Regions from separate parts of the Streptomyces sp. NPDC022552 genome, predicted to be linked through region 2. Evidence: riboswitches for the same ligand, from Rfam matches in the RefSeq annotation. Region 2 holds a riboswitch; each other region holds the start of a gene.
What was found. A riboswitch is a leader RNA that binds a small molecule or an ion and turns the genes downstream of it on or off. The one in region 2 is predicted to bind cyclic di-AMP.

Region 1 (5,070 bases), on a different contig from region 2:
TCGTCGTGCCCGCGCCCTCCACCTCGAAGCCCGCGTCCGCGATCATGTCGAGGTCCGCCTTGCCGGCCTGGCCCTCGCTGGTCAGGTAGTCGCCGAGGAAGATCGAGTTCGCGATGTTCAGCGCGAGCGGCTGCATCGAGCGCAGGTGCACCTCGCGCCCGCCCGCGATCCGGACCTCCACGTCCGGGCAGACGAACCGCACCATCGCGAGGATCCGCAGACACCGCTGCGGGGTGAGGTTCCACTCCTTCGCGAGCGGTGTGCCCTCGAACGGGATCAGGAAGTTCACCGGCACCGAGTCCGAGTCCAGCTCGCGCAGCGCGTAGACGACGTCGACCAGGTCCTCGTCGCTCTCGCCCATGCCCGCGATCAGTCCGGAGCACGCCGACAGGCCGGCGGCGTGCGCCTTCTGCACGGTGTCCACCCGGTCCTGGTACGTGTGGGTGGTGGTGATCTCGCCGTACGTCCCCTCGGACGTGTTCAGGTTGTGGTTGTACGCGTCGGCGCCCGCCGCGCGCAGCCGCTCCGCCTGGCCGTCGGAGAGCAGGCCGAGGCACGCGCAGACCTCGACGCCCTCGTTCTGCTCCTTGATCGCCTCGATGGTCTTGCCGACGCGGTCCACGTCCCGGTCCGTCGGCCCGCGGCCGCTCGCCACCAGGCAGACCCGCTTCGCCCCGCCCGCGACACCGGCGGCGGCCGCCTGCGACGCCTCGTCCGGCTTCAGCCAGCTGTACTTGAGGATCCCGGCCGTCGAGCCGAGCCGCTGGGAACAGTACGAGCAGTCCTCGGGACACAGCCCCGACTTCAGATTGACCAGATAGTTCAGCTTCACGCGCCGCCCGAACCACTGACGGCGCACCTTGCCCGCCGCGGCCACCACATCGAGCAGTTCGTCGTCGGAGGTCGCCAGTACGGCGAGCGCTTCTTCACGGCTCGGCAGCTCGCGCCGCAGCCCCTTGTCCACCAGCGTGTTCAGCAGGTCCATAAGGGCTGATCCTCGCCTACGGCACACCTCGCGGCCAAGGAGGATCTGAACAAACGAGCCGGTTTGAGGTGTGTGCATGGCCACACCCTGTCCCCGGGCACGGAGGGTTAGGGTCTGTGCGCTGCCTACAAAAGGATCTGCCCCATGCACCGGGACGAGGACACCCGCCGGACGCCGTTCGACTGGACCGACGCGGAGGCGCGCCGCCGCGCGGAGGCGGGGCTCGTCCGTACGCTCCGGCCACGGGAGGCCGAGTCGGAGCTGCTCGACCTGGCGAGCAACGACTACCTCGGACTGACCCGCCTCCCGGAGGTCACGGAGGCGGCGGCCGAGGCGGCCCGCCGCTGGGGCGCCGGGTCCACCGGTTCGCGGCTCGTCACCGGCACCACCCGGCTGCACACCGGCCTGGAGCGCGAACTCGCCGCCTTCTGCGGCTTCGAGGCGGCCCTCGTCTTCTCCTCCGGCTACACCGCCAACCTCGCCGCCCTCACCGCGCTGAGCGGCCGTGACGCGCTGATCGTCTCCGACGCGGGCAACCACGCCTCGATCGTCGACGGCTGCCGGCTCTCTCGCGCCGAGACGGCCGTGGTCCCGCACGCCGACCCGGAGGCGGTACGCAAGACCCTCCAGGCCCACCCGGGCCGCCGGGCCCTCGTGGTCTCCGACTCCGTCTTCTCCGTGGACGGCGACCAGGCCCCGCTGGCCGGGCTGGCCGACGCCTGCCGTGCCCACGGCGCCGGGCTCGTCGTGGACGACGCCCACGGTCTGGGCGTGCTCGGGGACGGCGGGCGGGGCGGGCTGCACGCCGCCGGGCTCGCGGGCGACCCGGACGTCGTCGCCACCGTCACGCTCTCCAAGTCGCTCGGCAGCCAGGGCGGAGCCGTCCTCGGCCCCGCCCGGGTGATCGAGCACCTGGTCAACGCGGCCCGTACGTTCATCTTCGACACCGGTCTCGCCCCGGCCGCCGCGGGCGCCGCCCTGGCGAGCCTGCGGCTGATCGAGGGCGACCCCGGCCTCGCCGAACGCGCGCGGACAGTCGCCACCACGCTGCACCGGCTGCTCACCGCGGCCGGACTGACCGCCGTACGTCCGGAGGCGGCCGTCGTCTCCGTCCGCGCGCCCTCGCCCGAGGCCGCGCTGCGGTGGGCGGCGGACTGCCGTGACCAGGGGCTCGTCGTCGGCTGCTTCCGCCCGCCGTCCGTCCCGGACGGCGTCTCCCGGCTGCGGCTCACCGCCCGCGCGGATCTGACGGACGCGCAGATCGAGCAGGCCGTCGCCACGATCGTGAGGACAGCACCTCCGGCCCACTGAGCGCAGCCCAAATACGGTCTCTCGTAGCAGAGTTCACCGCTTCGAGCGACAAATATGCACATATCTTGGTGGATCGCCATACGGGGCGCCACGATCGGTGGCACTCTGACGCGTAGCGCAATCCGGGCCGGGCCCGGTGGGAAAGGGACAGCGTCGCCATGGCAGACCACCAGGAAGCAACCGTCACTCTGCCGAGCGATCCCGCCTCGGTCTCCGCCGCCCGAAGATACGTCGCCGACGTCCTGACCGGCTGGGGGCTCGCGGAGGCCGGCGACACCGCCGACACCGTCCGGCTCATCGTCTCCGAACTGGCCACCAACGCCGTCCAGCACACCTTCGGGCAGTCGCCCACCTTCACCGTCGACGTCCGGCTGGAGCGCGAGGAGCAGCTCCACATCGGCGTCACCGACAGCCACCCCCGCTGGCCCAAGCGGCTCCCGGCGGCGGTGCAGCAGGACAACGGCCGGGGGATGGTCATCATCCGTTTCCTGACGGCCGAGGCCGGGGGTCGGCTCTCCGTCACGCCGACCAGCGAGGGCGGCAAGACGGTCTGGATCAACCTTCCCTGGACCGCCGCGCCGCACCAGGCGCTCGCCGCTCAGCCCGCCGGCTCCTAGCCGGCACGAACCCGCCGCGCGGCCGGGCGGGGTGGGTAGCCCGGACGAGTGATGACGCTCGGCCGAGGCGGTGGGGGAGCGGGCGGCAGGCGCGCCCCCCTCGGGGTGAAGCGCTCGTGTCCCCAGGGTGCCGAGGGCGAGGGGTGCGGCGGCGCCACCGCACCCACCCGCCGCGTCAGCTCACATCACAACACGGCGCGTCGGCTTCGGCGCGGCGTCAGCGGACCCGGCCGTAATACACCTTGGACGACCAGATCTTGTCGAGCTTCACCCAGGAGCCGGTCTTGGGCGAGTGCCAGATCTTGCCGCTACCCGCATAGATCCCCACGTGGTAGACCCTTCCACCCGAGTGGAAGAAGACCAGGTCCCCCTTCTGCCGGCTGGAGGCCGAGATGTGCCGGGTCTTGTTGTACTGCTGCTGCGCGGTACGAGGCAGCGACTTGCCCGCCTTCTTGTACGAGTAGAGCGTGAGCCCCGAGCAGTCGAACCTGGTCGGTCCGGACGCTCCGTACTTGTAGGGCGATCCCTTCTTGGAGGCGGCGATGTTCAGCGCCTTGCCGGCGTGCGACGTCGCGGCCTGGGCCTCCGGTGCGGCGCCTGGCGCCAGCATCGTGCCGCCGAGGGCGGCGAGGGTGAGAGCCGAGACGGCTCCGGCCCGGGACAGCATGGACGGGACATGAATCTGCGCACTCATGCGCAACCCTTCGTCAGCCGCCTGTGAAGGATGACCTGTCGGGTTCGGGCTGGCGAAGTTGCCCGGCCGCGGCTGCGGCTTCACCCCGAGGAACGGCCCTCACTGGGCGGCCGTCCCGTACTGCTCGGGTCCTCCACTCCTGCCGATCCACTCCTGTCGACCAGACATCCGGGACAGCGGCAGGACTCGGCGTCCGCCCGGACCGCCCCGCCGCGGTGGCGGGGGCTTGTCGTCGTGAGGGATCTTGACCCACAACCAGGGCGAAATCCGAGTCGAAACGGCGTTATGTGAGGCTCCTCACGACTGATCCATTCGAGTGGACAGGCAGGTTTCGTGATCTTCGGAGGTTTGGCCGACGAGTCCCGGACCAGGGGTGGAGTGGCCCGATTCCGCCAGATGCGTACACCTGTTGTGCAACTCACCCCACACATATGTCGATTCGTCGACTACGCCGAACGGGGGAGCGATTCTGCGGCTCCGCTGCTCCGAGTGGACCTCGACACGACACGGGGATATGTCAACTCGCCGGTTTCTCCGGCACGGTGACCCGGCGCGCCCGGCGCTCCCCGTCCAACAGCCGCAGCGCGCGGGTCAATGTCTCCGCGTGGACCTCGCTCTCACCGCGGACATGCATCACCGTCAGCGCGTCGCGCAGGGCGTTCGCCTTCCCCACCAGGGCCTGTGCCGCGCGCAGCGCCCCATACGTATGCGATCCCTTGGATGGATTGATCCGTCCCAGCAGGTCGACGACTTCGAGATAGGCGTCGATGAACTCGCCCTCGGCACGCGTCAGGGCGGGCAGGGGTGGCAGCTCGGGAACCATGTCCGGCTCACCGGGCCCCGGCGCCGCCCGACGCCCCGCGGTTCTGGATCACGTGGTCCACCAGGCCGTACGCGGTGGCGGCCGGTGCGTCGAGGACGGTGACGCGGTCGATGTCGGCGTCGATCCGCTCGCGGCTCTGCCCGGTGTGGGTGACCAGGATGCCGGCCAGCATCGCGCGGAGCCGGATCAATTCCCTTGCCTGGATGTCGAGATCGCTCGGCTGTCCCTGCAACGGCTCGTCCGTCGTGGGCTGCTGGAGCACGACCCGGGCGCCGGGCAGCGCGAGCCGCTTCCCGGGCGCGCCCGCCGCGAGCAGCACGGCGGCGGTCGAGGCGGCCTGCCCGAGGCAGGTGGTCTCCACGTCGCAGGTGACGATCTGCATCGTGTCGTAGATCGCGGCCATGGCGCTGACCGAACCGCCGGGTGAGTTGATGTAGAGCGAGATGTCCCGGTCCGGGTCGGCGTACTCCAGGTGCAGGAGCTGGGCGATGACGTCGTTGGCCGAGGTCTCGTCGATCGGGGTGCCGAGGAAGACGATGCGCTCCTCGAGCAGCTTGGAGTACGGGTCTAGGGTCCGGCTCCCGGAGCTGGTGCGCTCGGTGAACTCGGGCAGGACGTAGCGGGCGCGCATGAGCATCAC
Region 2 (5,070 bases):
CGAGGGCCACCCCTACCACCACACGCCGATCGGCTCCATGGCCGACCTGGACGCGGCGACGCTGGAGGACGCGCGGGCCTTCTTCCGCACGTACTACGCGCCGAACAACGCGGTGCTCTCGGTCGTCGGCGACATCGACCCGGCGCAGACCCTGGCCTGGATCGAGAAGTACTTCGGCTCCATCCCGTCCCACGACGGCAAGCTGCCGCCGCGCGACGGCACGCTCCCCGCCACCATCGGCGAGCAGCTGCGCGAGGTCGTCGAGGAGGAGGTCCCGGCCCGCGCGCTGATGGCCGCCTACCGTCTCCCGCACGACGGCACGCGCGAGTGCGACGCCGCCGACCTCGCCCTGACCGTCCTCGGCGGCGGCGAGTCCTCCCGGCTTCACAACCGTCTGGTCCGCCGCGACCGTACGGCCGTGGCCGCCGGCTTCGGCCTGCTCCGCCTGGCCGGCGCGCCCTCGCTCGGCTGGCTGGACGTCAAGACGTCCGGCGGGGTCGAGGTGCCCGAGATCGAGGCCGCCGTCGACGAGGAGCTGGCCCGGTTCGCCTCCGAGGGCCCGACGCCCGAGGAGATGGAGCGCGCCCAGGCCCAGTTGGAGCGGGAGTGGCTGGACCGGCTCGGCACGGTCGCGGGCCGCGCCGACGAACTGTGCCGCTACGCGGTCCTGTTCGGCGACCCGCAGCTCGCCCTGACCGCTGTCAACCGGGTCCTGGACGTCACCGCCGAGGAGGTGCGGGCCGTCGCCGAGGCCCAGCTGCGTCCGGACAACCGCGCGGTGCTGGTCTACGAGCCGATCGGCACCGAACAGAACGACGCCGAGCAGAGCGACAGCGACGAGGAAGAGGGAGCGGACCAGTGACCGACGCTGCCGCGTCTTTGACGAGCATGACGTTCCACCCGCAGCCGGAGCCGGGCACCGCCAGGCCGTGGGCCTTCCCGGCCCCGGACCGCGGAGCGCTGGACAACGGCCTGACCGTGCTGCGCTGCCACCGCCCCGGCCAGCAGGTCGTCGCCGTCGAGATCTTCCTCGACGCCCCTCTGGAGGCCGAGCCCGCGGGTCTCGACGGGGTCGCCACGATCATGGCCCGCGCGCTCTCCGAGGGCACGGACCAGCACAGCGCCGAGGAGTTCGCGGCCGAGCTGGAGCGCTGCGGCGCCACGCTCGACGCGCACGCCGACCACCCGGGTGTACGGGTCTCCCTGGAGGTCCCCGTCTCGCGGCTGCCCAAGGCGCTCGGGCTGCTCTCCGAGGCCCTGATCGCGCCCGCGTTCCTCGAGACCGAGGTCGAGCGCCTGGTGCGCAACCGGCTCGACGAGATCCCGCACGAGACGGCCAACCCGGCCCGCCGGGCGGCCAAGCAGCTCTCCAAGGAGCTGTTCCCGGCCGGCGCGCGCATGTCCCGGCCGCGCCAGGGCACCGAGGAGACGGTGGAGGCGATCGACGCCGGCGCCGTCCGCGCCTTCTTCGAGGCGCACATCCGGCCCTCCACGGCCACGGCCGTCGTCGTCGGCGACCTGACCGACGTCGACCTGGACAAGGTGCTCGCCGAGACGCTGGGCGCCTGGACGGGGAACTCCGCCGAGTCCCGCCCGGTCCCGCCGATCACGGCCGACGACACCGGCCGTGTGGTCATCGTCGACCGCCCGGGTGCCGTCCAGACCCAGCTGCTGATCGGCCGGGTCGGCGCGGACCGGCACGACCGAGTCTGGCCGGCCCAGGTCCTCGGCACGTACTGCCTCGGCGGCACGCTCACCTCCCGCCTGGACCGCGTCCTGCGCGAGGAGAAGGGCTACACCTACGGTGTCCGCGCCTTCGGCCAGGTGCTGCGCTCCGACGGCAAGGGCAACGGCGCCTCGATGCTCGCCATCAGCGGCTCCGTCGACACCCCCAACACCGGCCCGGCACTTGACGACCTGTGGAAGGTGCTGCGCACCCTCGCCGCCGAGGGTCTGACGGACGCCGAGCGCGACGTCGCCGTGCAGAACCTGGTGGGCGTGGCACCGCTCAAGTACGAGACCGCCGCCTCCGTCGCCGGGACCCTCGCCGATCAGGTCGAGCAGCACCTTCCGGACGATTTCCAGGCGCAGTTGTACGCGCGCCTCGCCGAGACCGGCACGGTGGAGGCGACGGCCGCGGTCGTCAACGCCTTCCCCGTGGACCGTCTCGTCACCGTGCTCGTGGGTGACGCGTCGGAGATCGAGGCGCCGGTGCGCGCCCTCGGCATCGGCGAAGTGACCGTCGTCACCGGCTGATTGAGCCGGACCGCCGTCGCGGCCGACGGCACCGGAGGACCCCGACGTCACGGTACGTCGGGGTCCTCCTCTTTGTCCGTATTGCCGCAGAGGATGGGTGTATGGCCTGTGGCATGTCTTACAAACAGGCGTGTCTGTTTGGTGATTGAAAGATGGTCCGCTTAGCGTCAGTCCGGCTGTTCGCCAGTTGCACCCGCCGCACCCGCGGCATCGGACAGTCATCGCCGAGTCCCCGTCAGGCGCGAGCCTGGGGAGCCGGGGACCCACACGAAGTCCCTGGGGTGAATCGGACGCCTTCGCACCCGTGCGGAGGGGCCCGTAGGAGACCTTCCTGCTCCGAACCCGTCAGCTAACCCGGTAGGCGAGAAGGAAGGAAAGGAACAGCCCCTACATGGCGTTCACCCGTGCCACCGGGAAGCATCGTGGTCCGAGCCGTCTGGCGCGTCGCAGCGCGGGCATCGCCGGCATGGCGACCCTCGCCACCACCGGCGTCATCGGAACCCTCGCCTCCCCGGCACTCGCCGTCGACACGGACGCGGCCCCCTCCGTCGAGGACACCGGGCTGACCCAGATCGTCGCCGCCGACTCCCTCGCCGACACCATCGACGCCCAGGCCGCCGCGCAGGAGCGCGAGGCCGCCGAGGCCGAGGCGAAGCGCAAGGCGGAGGCCCGTGCCAAGGCCGAGGCGAAGCGCAAGGCCGAGGCCCGCGCCAAGGAGATCCGCGAGGCCAAGGAGCGCGCCGCCCGTGAGGCCGAGCGCAAGCGCCTGAACTCCTTCCAACTCCCCGTGGCCGGCTCGTACGTCAGCACCGGCTACAAGACCGGCGGCTCGCTCTGGTCCTCCGGCAGCCACTCCGGCATCGACTTCCACGCCGCCTCCGGCAGCAAGGTCGTCTCCGTGGGCTCCGGCACCGTCGTCGAGGCCGGCTGGGGCGGCGCGTACGGCAACAACGTCGTCATCCGGATGAACGACGGCACGTACACCCAGTACGGTCACCTCTCGGCCATCAGTGTCGGGGTCGGCCAGTCCGTCACCCCGGGCCAGCAGATAGGCCTCTCGGGCTCGACCGGCAACTCCACCGGCCCGCACCTCCACTTCGAGGCCCGCACCACCGCCGAGTACGGCTCGGACATCAACCCGATCGCGTACCTCCGCGCCCGCGGTGTGAACGTCTGACCGTTCAGGTCTTCCCAGCACGTCAGAAAAGCCCCGGCTCGTACTGAGCCGGGGCTTTTCGCTGACCAAAAACATATCCATGGTTCCTGGGGAGCCATCGGAAACATTGCCCTGCTGCAATAGAGTCGCCGGAGAACCGGTTTCGCGCGGATTAAGGCGGAGGTCGAACATGCGCATTCCCGCGCACTCTGTATGCACGGCGATCCGGGACGACATCGTCCTCGGGGTCTTCGAGCGCGGCAGCCGGCTGACCGAGGAGCAGCTGGCCCGCCGTTACGGAGTCTCCCGCGTCCCCGTCCGCGAGGCGCTGCGCACCCTGGAGTCCGAGGGCTTCGTGATCACCCGCCGGCACGCGGGCGCCCATGTCGCCGAGCCCACCGAGCAGGAGGCGGCCGACCTGCTGGACGTCCGGTCCCTGCTCGAACCGCTCGGCGCCGCGCGCGCCGCGCAGCGCCGCACGGAGGCACACCTCAAGGTGCTGCGGGGGCTGGTCAGGCTGGGGCAGGAGCGGGCCCGGCGGGGGCAGGCGGAGGACCTGCGCCCGCTCGGCGGCTGGTTCCACGAGACGCTGGCCCAGGCCTCGGGCAGCCCGGCGCTCAGCGCCCTGCTCACCCAGCTACGGCACAAGATCGCCTGGATGTACGCGGTCGAGATCCCCGCCCAGCCGGTCGAGGCATGGGCCGAGCACGGGGCGATCGTGGACGCGGTGGCGCGGGGCGACGCCGAACGGGCCCGTGCGCTGACCGCGTCGCACGCCGAACGGTCGTTGGCGCTGTACCGGCTGAAGCGCCCGGAGGGCGGGCGTGTGAGGGTTTCGCAACATGTCGTCAACACCGCGAGCGTCCGGAATTAACGAGCGGTCCGTATACAAAGGGTGGGAATTTCGCGGGCCCGCTCCGTCGTGCATGGAATGGCGCCCGGAAATATGCTGTGCGCAATGCGCTGTCCGCCATGCGTCGCACGCAATGCGCTGACCGCAATACGTCGCACTGAATGTGCCCGCGGAATCGGGGGGACGAAAAAGCCGCGCCGCCGGTGTTCCGGCGTGCGCGGCTTTTTCGGAGATCAGGTCAGACGGTCTCGGGAAGCTCCTCGAGCCCCTCGGCAACCAGCTTCGCCAGGCGGTCGAGCGCGGCCTCGGCGCCCTCGGCGTCCGAAGCGAGAACGATCTCCTCGCCGCCCTGCGCGCCCAGGCCGAGCACCGCGAGCATCGACGCGGCGTTCACCGGGTTGCCATCGGCCTTGGCGATCGTCACGGGGACGCCGGAGGCCGTGGTGGCACGGACGAAGATGGAGGCGGGGCGGGCGTGCAGGCCCTCGGCCCAGCCGACGTTGACGCGGCGCTCAGCCATGGTGTTGCCCTTCAAGTCTCAAGCGGGTTGTCTAGACCAGTCTCTCACGGGCCGCGGGGTGCTCGTGGCCGACCTTCGGCCCCCGCGGGAAGGCCGATCGGTCCTCCTTACCTTGCATGGCGCGCAGGTGCCGCGCGACCGGTGCCCGTGTCGGACCCCGGCCGTACGCTTGCCCCATGCAGAGCGCGTCGGAACAGCCGGGTCGGCAGGCGGAACAGCCGGAGCACGCCTACCCCGACCACTGGGAAGCGGACGTGGTCCTCCGTGACGGCGGCACCGCGCGCA
Region 3 (5,070 bases), on a different contig from region 2:
CCCTGCGCCCGCGCGCCTGCCCGCTCTCTGTCTGCGACTGTCACATCGGCTACGTCCATCTGGAGACGCTGCCGCTGTACGACGTGTTCGCGGGCGGTGTCCTGGAGCGGATCCCGGCCCCGGCCGTGCTCAGAGGGGCATGAGGTCTCCGAGCGGCATGAGGTCGGGGCGCTTGGCCGCCACGTGGTCGCCGGAGCTCTCGCCCCGCAGCCGCCGGCCGATCCACGGCACGAGGTACTCCCTTGCCCAGTTGATGTCGTCGCGGCGCACCTCGAGCGTGCCGCGCGGCGGGAGCGGGGGCCAGGGCTGGTCCGGGTCGGCCGGTACGTCCATGCCGAGGACCTGGGCGGCGCGCAGCGCGACCCTGGTGTGGCCCTCGGGCGAGAGGTGCAGCCGGTCGCCGTCCCAGGCCCGCCTGTCCTGCACCGACTTGAGCGACCACAGGTCGAGGACGGGGCAGTCGTAGCGGTCGGCGATCGACCGGACATGGGCCGTGTACGTGGCGATCTTTCCGCGCAGATGCCGGAGGACGGGAACGTCGCGGGTGTCGAATCCGGTCGTCACCATCACCGTGCCGACGGCGGATGTCAGGTCGGCGACGGCGCGCTCGAAGCGCTCGGCGACGTCGTCGGGGTCGGTGCCGGGGCGGATGATGTCGTTTCCGCCCGCGCAGAAGGTCACCAGGTCGGGGGCGAGTTCCTTCGCCCTGGGGACCTGCTCCTCCACGATCTGGTCCAGGAGGCGGCCGCGTACGGCCAGGTTGGCGTAACGGAACGCGTCGTGCTCCGGCATTCGGTCGGCGAGCAGTACCGCGAAGCGGTCCGCCCAGCCCACGTACTTCCCGTCGGGCCCGGGATCTCCCACGCCTTCGGTGAAGCTGTCCCCGATCGCCGCGTACGACCCGAATACGTGCGTGTCTCTTGATCTCGAATCGTCTGCCACGGGAGCACATCTTTCCCTTATGGATGTGACCTACGCGACCGTAAGGAGGGGTTGACGCCGGGTGAGATACGCCACCGGTCAAGATTGCACCAAGCCGGAATACGCGCGGGGGCCCGGCACTTCCCAGTGCCGGGCCTCCGCGGGTGCTGCCGGTGCGTCAGATCACGTGCGTCAGATGCTGACGCCGTGCGAGCGCAGGTAGGCCAGCGGATCGATGTCCGAGCCGTAGCTCGGGCCGGTGCGGATCTCGAAGTGCAGGTGCGGACCGGTGGAGTTGCCGGTCGAACCGGAGAGGCCGATCTCCTGGCCGCCGGTGACGGTCTGGCCGGCGGAGACGCCCAGGGAGGAGAGGTGGGCGTACTGCGAGAACGTGCCGTCGGCGTGCTGGATGACGACCTCGTTGCCGTACGAACCGCTGTTGCCCGCGGAGTAGACGGTGCCCGCGCCGACGGCCTTGACCGAGGTGCCGGAGGAGGCGATGAAGTCGACACCGGTGTGGTAGCCGGAGGACCACATGGCGCCGGAGGCCCGGTACGGGGTGGAGATGCCGCCGCTGACCGGGGAGACCCAGCCGGAGGAGGCCTGCGCGGGAGCGGACGCCGCGGCGGCGGTGCCGGTGGTGTCACGCTCGGCCGAGCGCGAGGCGCGCTCGTCGGAGGACGACTTCTCGGCCTTCGGAGCCGCCTTCTTGGGCGCGGCCTTCGGAGCGGTCTTCGGAGCGGCCTTGGGCGCCGCCTTGGCGGTCGACTTGGCGCCGAGGGTGAGCTTCATGCCGGGCAGGATCAGCGACGGGTCCTCGCCGACGACCTGGCGGTTGTCCGCGTAGAGCTTCTTCCAGCCGCCCGCGAGGTGGTGATCGGCGGCGATCTTCGACAGGTAGTCGCCACGGACGACGGAGTACGTCTTCGTCTTGGCGGTCTTCTCCGCGGCCGGGGCCTTGGCGGGGGTCGCGGCGACGGCGGTGACGGCCTGCTGGGACGTGACGGACGGGGCGGCCTTGTCGGCGGCGTGGGCTCCGGTCGCGCCGAGCAGGGGCAGGGCGACGACGGCGCCACCCGTACCGGCGGCGACGAATCCACGCGTGAGCGGGTTGGCCTTGGGACGGCGGTGCTTACCCTTTGCGGGCATGGCGAATTCCTCTCCGTCGCCTGCGAGGTGAGCTGTCGGGTTCGAACTGGAGATGTCCGGCCGCATGTCACGCGGCTTCACCCCGAGCCGTCCGGAAACGACCGGATCGGCGTACTACCTGGGTCCCCCGCTCCTGCCGTACGTGGGTGGGTGCGGATACCGGACGGTGGCAGGATTCGGCGGGTCCGACCGGATTGAGCGTGACGCTAGACCAGCGGATCGGGGCGAACAAGCCGCCTCTTTTCATTCGCAATCGGGGGCGGGATATTCACGCCGGATTCCGGTCACCCTCCGTGGATGACGGAACCTCGATTCCCTTTTCCGGCCGGGGGATTGCGTAAGACGATCAGGCACGGTCCGTCACTTCTATGACGCTGCTCACGCGCCGAATCTCATCTCCCCTGCAACCAGGGCGCGTTATACCTAATGGTCCAATTCGGACAGAACACCCATTCCCATGCCCCGGGGGTGTGCGGCGGCTCCCCGACCCGGGATGATTGGCCCAGGAATCGATCAGCAGTCGATCCCGATCCGCCAACCTTCAGGAGCACTCGTGACGCAGCAGCTGCCGCAGGTCCCGTCGACCGAACCCGAGCTCACCGGGGTACGCAACTTCCGGGACGTGGGCGGACTGCCGACCGTGGACGGCGGTTCGGTGCGATTCGGCCGTCTCTTCCGCAGCGGCCACCTGGCGCACGCCACCGAGGAGGACGCGGCATTCCTCTCCACCCTCGGGCTCCATACGATCTTCGACTTCCGCAACGCGGCCGATGTCAAGATCGAGGGACCGGACGTCGAACTCCCCGGTGTACGGAATGTGAACATACCGCTCAACGATCCGGCCGACGGCAAGGAGTTCTGGAAGCTGGTCAGGAGCGGCGGGGTGGAGCAGCTCCGCGGCATCCTGGGTGACGGCAAGGCGGCGGCCCGAATGTCCGATTCATACCGGGAGATCATCGTCGAGCGGACGGCGGAGCACAGCCGCGTCCTGCACGCGCTGGCCGAGGACAGCGTCCCCGCGCTCATGCACTGCGCGGCCGGCAAGGACCGCGCGGGTCTGTCCATCGCCGTCTCGCTGCTCGCGGTGGGCGTGGAGCGGGAGGCGATCGAGGCCGACTACGTGAAGTCGAACGAGCCGCACCGCCGCTACAAGGTGCAGCGCAGCGCCACCACCGCGGAGGCCATGGCACCCGAGGTGATGGAGCTGCTCAGCCCGCTCTTCGACGCGCGGATCGCGTACCTGCGTGCCGCGTTCGAGACGATGGAGCAGACCTGGGGGACGGTCGAGCGCTACCTCACGGACGGCCTGAAGCTCGCTCCGGAGACGCGGGCGCGGCTGCGCGAGCGCCTCGTCGTCGAGGCGTGACCCCTCTCCTGTCCGCTACCGCTGCCCGCCGAGCATGAAGAGCAGGTAGAGGAAGCCGGCGAAGAGGTGCCCGGCCACCAGATAGGCGAAGAGCCGGAGCACCAGACCCTTGGGGAACTTCCCGGCCTCGCGCTCCTCGCCGGTGACCGGCGCGGACTTCTCGGACATATCGACCCCTTTCCAAGGGCTCAGCGCAGATGCGGGGCTCCGTCACCGAGGCACAGCTCGGCGGCGGGGCTCTGCATGAGCGTGTGGACGAAGAGCAGCTCGGCCCCGCCGCGGCCGACGGCGCCGATGCGGTGCGGGGTGAGCGAGTCGAAGTGCGCGCTGTCCCCGGGATCCAGGACGTGCACGGCGTCGCCGAGCGCGAGGCGCACCTGCCCGTCGAGGACGTGCAGCCACTCCTCCCCGGGATGGACGCGCACGATGTCGGCACGGGTGGCGTACGGGACGTGGACGCGGAGCGCCTGCAGAGCGCGACCGGGTCCGCCGGCCTGGCGGTAGGTCCAGCCGTCGGCCTCGACGGGCTCGGACCGGCCCGCCCGGACGATGGGATCGCGCTCGGGCGGAACCTCGCCCAGGAGCTCGGAGACCGTCGTACCGTAGATACGGGCGAGCGCCAGCAGCATCGGGAGCGAGGGCTGCCGGTGACCCGTCTCGAGCCGGGAGAGATGGGCCGGGGAGAGCCCGGCCCGCTGGGCGGCGACCTCCAGGGTCAGCCCGCGGCGCCTGCGCAGGGCGCGCAGCTGCGGGGCGACGTGCTGCGCGTCCGGAGGGGCGGCGGACGCCTCGGGCAGGGCGTCGGACGCGTCCGGTGCGGCGGGGTCCGCGGACTGCTTCCCGGAGAGGTGTGCCATGCCTCCATTCCGCCAGGAACTTTCCTCTGAGGCAACTTTCTTGCCCCAGAGGCAAAGGCCCGTGTCGCGCAATGGTCAGCGCTGGGCCACCGCCTGCTTGACCAGCGTCTTTCCGAAGTCCCACATCAGCCCGCCGCCCGCGTGGGCGTCGTCCATCACGGCCGTGAACGCGGTCACGAAGCGGTCCACGTCCGCCTCGTCGATGATCAGCGGCGGAATCAGCTTGATCACCTCCATGTGGTCCCCCGACACCTGGGTCAGGATCCGGTGGCGCTGGAGCAGCGGCACGACGACCATCTGCGCGAAGAGGCCCTTGCGGGCGGTCTGCAGCATCGTCCACCGGCTGCGCAGTCCGAGCGAGGAGGGCCGCCCGAACTCGATCCCGATCATCAGGCCGCGCCCGCGGATCTCGTGCAGCAGCTCATAGCGCGGCACCAGCTCCCTGAGTCGCGAGGAGAGCAGCTCGCCGATCCGGCGTGCGTGCGCCACCGTCCCCTCGTTCTCCATGACCGACAGCACGGCGAGCCCGGCGGCCATGGCCTGAGCGTTCGACCCGAAGCTGGCGGAGTGGACGAGGACGCGGTCCATGGACGAGTAGACCTTCTTGAAGATCCAGTCCTTGCCGAGCGTCGCGCCGACCGGCACGTAGCCGCCGGAGAGCGCCTTGGCGACGCAGAGCAGATCCGGTTCGACGCCGTCCTCGTGCTGGTACGCGTAGAAGTCCCCGGTCCTGCCGAGCCCGGTCTGCACCTCGTCGGCGATCAGCAGCGCCCCGTG
Region 4 (5,070 bases), on a different contig from region 2:
GACCTCGCAGCACGCGGCATGGAACAAGGGCCGGATGGACAACTGGGTCACGGGTGTCGGCAACACCCGCACCCTCGGTTATCTCGACCGCGGCGACATCCCCTTCCATTACGCCCTCGCCGACAACTACACCGTCTGCGACGCGTACTTCTGCTCGGCGCTCAGCGCCACGGGCCCGAACCGCACCTTCCTCTGGAGCGGCAGGATCGACGCCTCCAGCAAGGACGGCGGCGAGGAGTCCGGGCTCACCTGGGAGACGTACGCCGAGGCGCTCCAGCGGGCCGGTGTGAACTGGAAGGTCTACCAGAACGCCCAGGACAACTACGGCGACAACGGCCTCGCGTACTTCAAGAAGTTCACCGACGCCCGGCCGGGCGACCCGTTGCACGACCGCGGCATGGGCTCCGTGCCGAAGGTCACCGGCTCCACCCCGGACGACATAGCCGCCGCGATCCGCGCCGACGCCGTCGCCGGAACCCTGCCGCAGGTCTCCTGGGTGGTGGCGAGCGAGGCGTTCTCCGAGCACCCCTACGCCCCGCCCGGCGACGGCGCGCACTTCGTCGATCTCGTCTACCGTGCGCTCGCCGCGAACCCCGAGGTCTTCGACTCGACCGTGCTGTTCCTCAACTACGACGAGAACGACGGGTTCTTCGACCATGTGCCGCCGCCGGTCGCTCCGCCCGGAACGCCCGGCGAGTACATCGACGGCGTGCCGATCGGTCTGGGCTTCCGTGTCCCCATGCTCGTCATGTCGCCCTGGACGCGCGGCGGTTGGGTGAGCTCCGAGGTCTTCGACCACACCTCCGTCCTGCGCTTCATGGAGACCTGGACGGCCGCCATCGGAACCCCCGCCACCTGCCCGAACATCAGCGCGTGGCGGCGGAAGGTCACCGGCGACCTGACGGGCGTCTTCGACTTCGCGCGACCGGTGTACGGAGTTCCCTCCGGCCTGCCCTCCACCGCCAAGGTCATCGGGCAGTCCACCTGCGGCCCGCTGCCGAACCCGGTGCCGCAGGACAACGCCCTGCCCGCGCAGGAGTCCGGCACCCGTCCGGCGCGCGCCGTGCCGTACCAGGTCAACGGCAACCTCGACCGGTTCGAGTTCGGTGCGGCGGGCAAGATCCTCGCCTGGTTCTCGATGACGAACCGGGGCGCGCAGGCGAAGCGGGCCGCGCACTTCACGATCCACCCGCACCAGCACCGGGACACGGCGGCCTGGCAGTACACGGTCGACCCGGGCACGACGTCCACGGACTACTTCAACATCGGGCTCGGGTCCGGGTCGGGCAAGTACGACATCTCGATGATGGGCCCCAACCGCTTCCTGCGCCGTTTCATCGGTGACGCGTCGAAGGCGGGCAAGGCGATCGAGGTGGCGGCGAGGTTCGCGACCGAGCCGGGCACCGGGAAGACGGCGGTCTACTTCAGGATGACCAACACCTCGGCCGGCCCCGTGACCTTCACGATCCGCTCGAACGCCTACCGCACGGACGGGCCGTGGACGTACCCGGTCCCGGCGAACTCCTCGCGCGAGGACTTCTTCAACGCCGTGGCGTACAGCGACGGCTGGTACGACTTCACGATCACGGCCGACATCGACGGCACCTGGTCGCGCCGTTACACCGGTCACATCGAGACCGGCGCCCCGAGCACCACAGGCTGACGTACCCCACTACTTCCCACCAAAAGGGGCACAAGGGCATTTTCATGCCCTTGTGCCCCTTTTCTCTACTCAGCTGAATTTACCGGTATGACCGTTTTGACTACCGGGGTGACAGGAATCACGCGATCGGGACGCAACCCTTCCGGACGGACCCCTTCCCCTTGCGCCCCAAGGAAGTTCGGTGCTGCCGCGGCTGCGGGGAACTCATTTCTGAATTTCCTGTTCATTTCGCATCCATGCCCAGCCTTGTTCCGTCCGACATTTCTCGCCTACGGTCACCTCGACCCGGACGGATCGCCGAATCCTGCCACCGTCCGAAAAGACCAACCATTCACCCGTCGGCAGGAGCGGGGGACCCAGTTTTTTCGCCGGCCCGGATTTCCGGAGCGGCTTGGGGTGAAGCCGCACGCGTGCGGCCGGGCAGCTCCAGCCCGAACCCGACAGCTCACCCCGCAGGCGCCGGAGAGGAATCCTTCATGCCCGCTCACGGTAAGCACCGGCGCCCCAAGCGACGTCCCCTCAGCCGCGGTATCGCCCTCGCGAGTACGGGTGGAGCCGCGCTGGCCCTCCCCCTCGTCGCGACGGCCGGCGCGCACGCGGCGCCGAACGCGGCGCACACCGTCGCGCCCGTCCAGAAGACCGCCTTCACCAGCCCGGCGAAGATCGCGGAATCGGTTCCCGCCGCAGGGAATTCCGCCCCCAAGATCTATACCGTCGTCGGCGGTGACTCCCTTTCCGTGATCGCACACGAACAGGGCGTGCGAGGCGGCTGGAAGGCCCTGTACCAGGCGAATCGCAAGGCCGTCGGTGACAATCCGTCACTTATTCACCCGGGTCTGGAACTCTCGCTGACCGGGAAGCCCGCGGCCGCCGAGAAGCAGAAGTCCTCGGCCCGTACGACGAGCACGGACCGCGCGGACCGCTCGCAGCAGCGGAGCGCCGCTCCCGGCGCCGCCGCGACCAAGACCCCCGCCAAGGCCGCCCCGGCGAAGGCCCCCGCCGCCGCCCCGGCCAAGGCCGCTCCTGCCGCCGCCAAGAGCTACACCAACGACCTGGACGGCTGGATCCGCGAGTCCCTCGACGTCCTGCAGAAGTACGGCATCCCCGGTTCGTACGAGGGCATCCACCGCAACATCATGCGCGAGTCCTCGGGCAACCCGCAGGCGATCAACCTCTGGGACTCCAACGCCGTCAAGGGCACCCCGTCCAAGGGCCTCCTGCAGGTGATCGAACCGACCTTCCTGGCCTACCACGTGCCCGGTACGTCCATGGACCTCTTCGACCCGGTCGCCAACATCACCGCGGCCTGCAACTACGCCGCGGACCGCTACGGCTCCATCGACAACGTCAACGGACCGTACTGACAGTCGCTCCGGTGACGGGCGCTCAGCCACGAGCGCTCCGGAAGTGGTCGGCGAACCAGCCCGCGGCGAGTTCGCCGACCTCTTCCAGCGTGCCCGGCTCCTCGAAGAGGTGCCCGGCACCGTCGACGACGACGAGCCGGTTCTCGCAGGTGAGCCGCGCCTGCGCCGCCTCGTTCAGCTCCCGTACGAGCGGATCGCGACCCCCCACGATCAGCAGCGTCGGGGCGCGCACCTGCGCGAGGCGCGCCCCCGCGAGGTCCGGGCGGCCGCCGCGCGAGACGACGGCGGACACGTCGGACAGCGGGTCGGCGGCGGCCCAGAGGGCGGCCGCGGCGCCCGTGCTGGCGCCGAAGTAGCCGATCCGCAGCCCGTCGAGGCCCGGCCGGCCCGCCAGCCAGTGCGTGGCCCTGGCCAGCCGGCCGGCCAGCAGCTCCGTGTCGAACACGTTGTCCCGGTCGTCGGCCTCCTCCTCGGTGAGCAGGTCGAACAGGAGCGTTCCGAGGCCGGCGCGGTTCAGGCTCTCCGCGACGGCCCGGTTACGGGGGCTGTGCCGGCTGCTGCCGCTGCCGTGGGCGAACAGCACGATCCCCGCGGCGCCGTCGGGCACCACCAGATGGCCCGCGACCCGCGCCTCCCCCGCCGGGATGCGCACCTCCGGGTCCTGGTCGTCCGTGCCGCGCCCGGCGTGGTGGCGCTCCAGACAGGCGACGACCTCCTCGTCCGGTGTCTGCGAGAAGTCCTCGTAGAACTGGCCGATCGCGTAGAAGACCGCCGGTTCGTGGACGCTGATGGTCTCGTCCGCCTCCCTGCCGATCCGCTCCGGCCAGTCGCTCGGCGCGACCGGCACCGCGAGGACGATCCGCGCGGCCCCCTGGGCACGGACGACCCGGCAGGCGGCGACCGCCGTGGCTCCCGTCGCCAGTCCGTCGTCGACGACCACGGCCGTCCGGCCGTCGAGCCGGGCCGGTGGGCGGTCTCCCCGGTAGCGCCGGGCCCGCTGCCCGAGCACGGTGCGCTCGCGGGCCTCGACGGCGGCCAGGTCACCGCCGGAGACCCGGGTGTCGGCCAGGACATGGTCGTTCAGGACCCGGACGCCGCCCTCGCCGATGGCGCCCATGGCCAGCTCCGGCTGGAAAGGCACCCCCAGCTTGCGTACGAGACAGACGTCCAGGGGCGCTCCGAGTGCGTCCGCGACCTGTTCGGCGACCGGCACCCCGCCGCGGGGAAGCCCCAGGACCACGACGTCATGGCCCTTGAGGTGCTCCAGGCGTGCGGCGAGTTGCCGTCCTGCGTCCGTGCGATCGGTGAAGTACATGTCCCGCTCGTCTCCCTGGTCCGGAGCGTGTGCGCGGGCGGGTGCGGCCGCCGCCCGTCAGGCGGGGCGGGCGACGAGGGTTCCGTCCTCGTCGAGGTCGACCCGCGCGCCGTAGGGCCGGCTCTTCCGGCCCAGGACGTCATGGAGCCAGCGCGCGTCACGGCGGGGGGCGTGCTCCAGCCGCAGGCGCCGGGCCCGCAGGGGAATCATGCGTACCTCCTGGAGTCGGCCGTCTTCGGGCCTCAGCGAGACGAGGTACAGCAGACGCAGGTCGTCGCGGTACTGCTCGTAGCCCGTGATGCCCTCGTAGTCGTTGATCAGGTCGCCGCAGCCGTGGAGGACCAGCTTGCCCCGGTGGACCTCCAGGGGGCGGGGGTGGTGCGAGGAGTGGCCGTGCACCACGTCCGCGCCGGCGTCGATCAGCGCGTGCGCGTAGTCGACGTCGCCACGGGCGAGCGCGTACCCCCAGTTCGGTCCCCAGTGGATCGAGACCATGACGATGTCGCCGGGGCGCCTGGTGTCCCGGATCCGGGTGAGGAGGCGCGTGGCGGCGGTGTGGGTGGGTCCCGAGGCGAAGTGGACGCCGCCGCGCCCTGCGGTGGCGGCCCAGTCGCGCGGAATGCCGCTGGACGCCATGCCCAGGGCGTACGCGACGAACCGTCCGCCGCCGGGCAGGGGGACGACCACGGGCCGTGCCGCCTCCTCGGCGTCCTCGCCGGCGCCCACCG

Region 1: another riboswitch for cyclic di-AMP. It lies ahead of ACZ3OF_RS15005 (C40 family peptidase); the one in region 2 lies ahead of ACZ3OF_RS27405 (M23 family metallopeptidase).
Region 3: another riboswitch for cyclic di-AMP. It lies ahead of ACZ3OF_RS01930 (M23 family metallopeptidase); the one in region 2 lies ahead of ACZ3OF_RS27405 (M23 family metallopeptidase).
Region 4: another riboswitch for cyclic di-AMP. It lies ahead of ACZ3OF_RS25015 (transglycosylase SLT domain-containing protein); the one in region 2 lies ahead of ACZ3OF_RS27405 (M23 family metallopeptidase).

What each region holds. Positions count from the first base shown of each region.
Region 1 is NZ_JBVHGJ010000004.1:436,714-441,783, reverse strand. It holds gene bioB (biotin synthase BioB) at 1-985, opposite strand, end outside; gene ACZ3OF_RS15015 (8-amino-7-oxononanoate synthase) at 1,130-2,296, shown strand; gene ACZ3OF_RS15010 (ATP-binding protein) at 2,455-2,913, shown strand; gene ACZ3OF_RS15005 (C40 family peptidase) at 3,131-3,607, opposite strand; cyclic di-AMP (ydaO/yuaA leader) riboswitch at 3,611-3,784, opposite strand; gene ACZ3OF_RS15000 (hypothetical protein) at 4,125-4,430, opposite strand; gene ACZ3OF_RS14995 (ClpP family protease) at 4,438-5,061, opposite strand.
Region 2 is NZ_JBVHGJ010000012.1:108,297-113,366, reverse strand. It holds gene ACZ3OF_RS27415 (M16 family metallopeptidase) at 1-862, shown strand, start outside; gene ACZ3OF_RS27410 (M16 family metallopeptidase) at 889-2,256, shown strand; cyclic di-AMP (ydaO/yuaA leader) riboswitch at 2,469-2,634, shown strand; gene ACZ3OF_RS27405 (M23 family metallopeptidase) at 2,648-3,433, shown strand; gene ACZ3OF_RS27400 (GntR family transcriptional regulator) at 3,603-4,286, shown strand; gene ACZ3OF_RS27395 (HPr family phosphocarrier protein) at 4,504-4,785, opposite strand; gene ACZ3OF_RS27390 (bifunctional acetate--CoA ligase family protein/GNAT family N-acetyltransferase) at 4,962-5,070, shown strand, end outside.
Region 3 is NZ_JBVHGJ010000001.1:399,421-404,490, reverse strand. It holds gene ACZ3OF_RS01940 (STM4011 family radical SAM protein) at 1-143, shown strand, start outside; gene ACZ3OF_RS01935 (SGNH/GDSL hydrolase family protein) at 130-942, opposite strand; gene ACZ3OF_RS01930 (M23 family metallopeptidase) at 1,114-2,070, opposite strand; cyclic di-AMP (ydaO/yuaA leader) riboswitch at 2,073-2,229, opposite strand; gene ACZ3OF_RS01925 (tyrosine-protein phosphatase) at 2,624-3,436, shown strand; gene ACZ3OF_RS01920 (DUF6126 family protein) at 3,452-3,604, opposite strand; gene ACZ3OF_RS01915 (helix-turn-helix domain-containing protein) at 3,625-4,293, opposite strand; gene ACZ3OF_RS01910 (aspartate aminotransferase family protein) at 4,369-5,070, opposite strand, start outside.
Region 4 is NZ_JBVHGJ010000010.1:159,050-164,119, forward strand. It holds gene ACZ3OF_RS25010 (phosphocholine-specific phospholipase C) at 1-1,663, shown strand, start outside; cyclic di-AMP (ydaO/yuaA leader) riboswitch at 1,986-2,137, shown strand; gene ACZ3OF_RS25015 (transglycosylase SLT domain-containing protein) at 2,140-3,027, shown strand; gene ACZ3OF_RS25020 (phosphoribosyltransferase family protein) at 3,050-4,342, opposite strand; gene ACZ3OF_RS25025 (CapA family protein) at 4,400-5,070, opposite strand, start outside.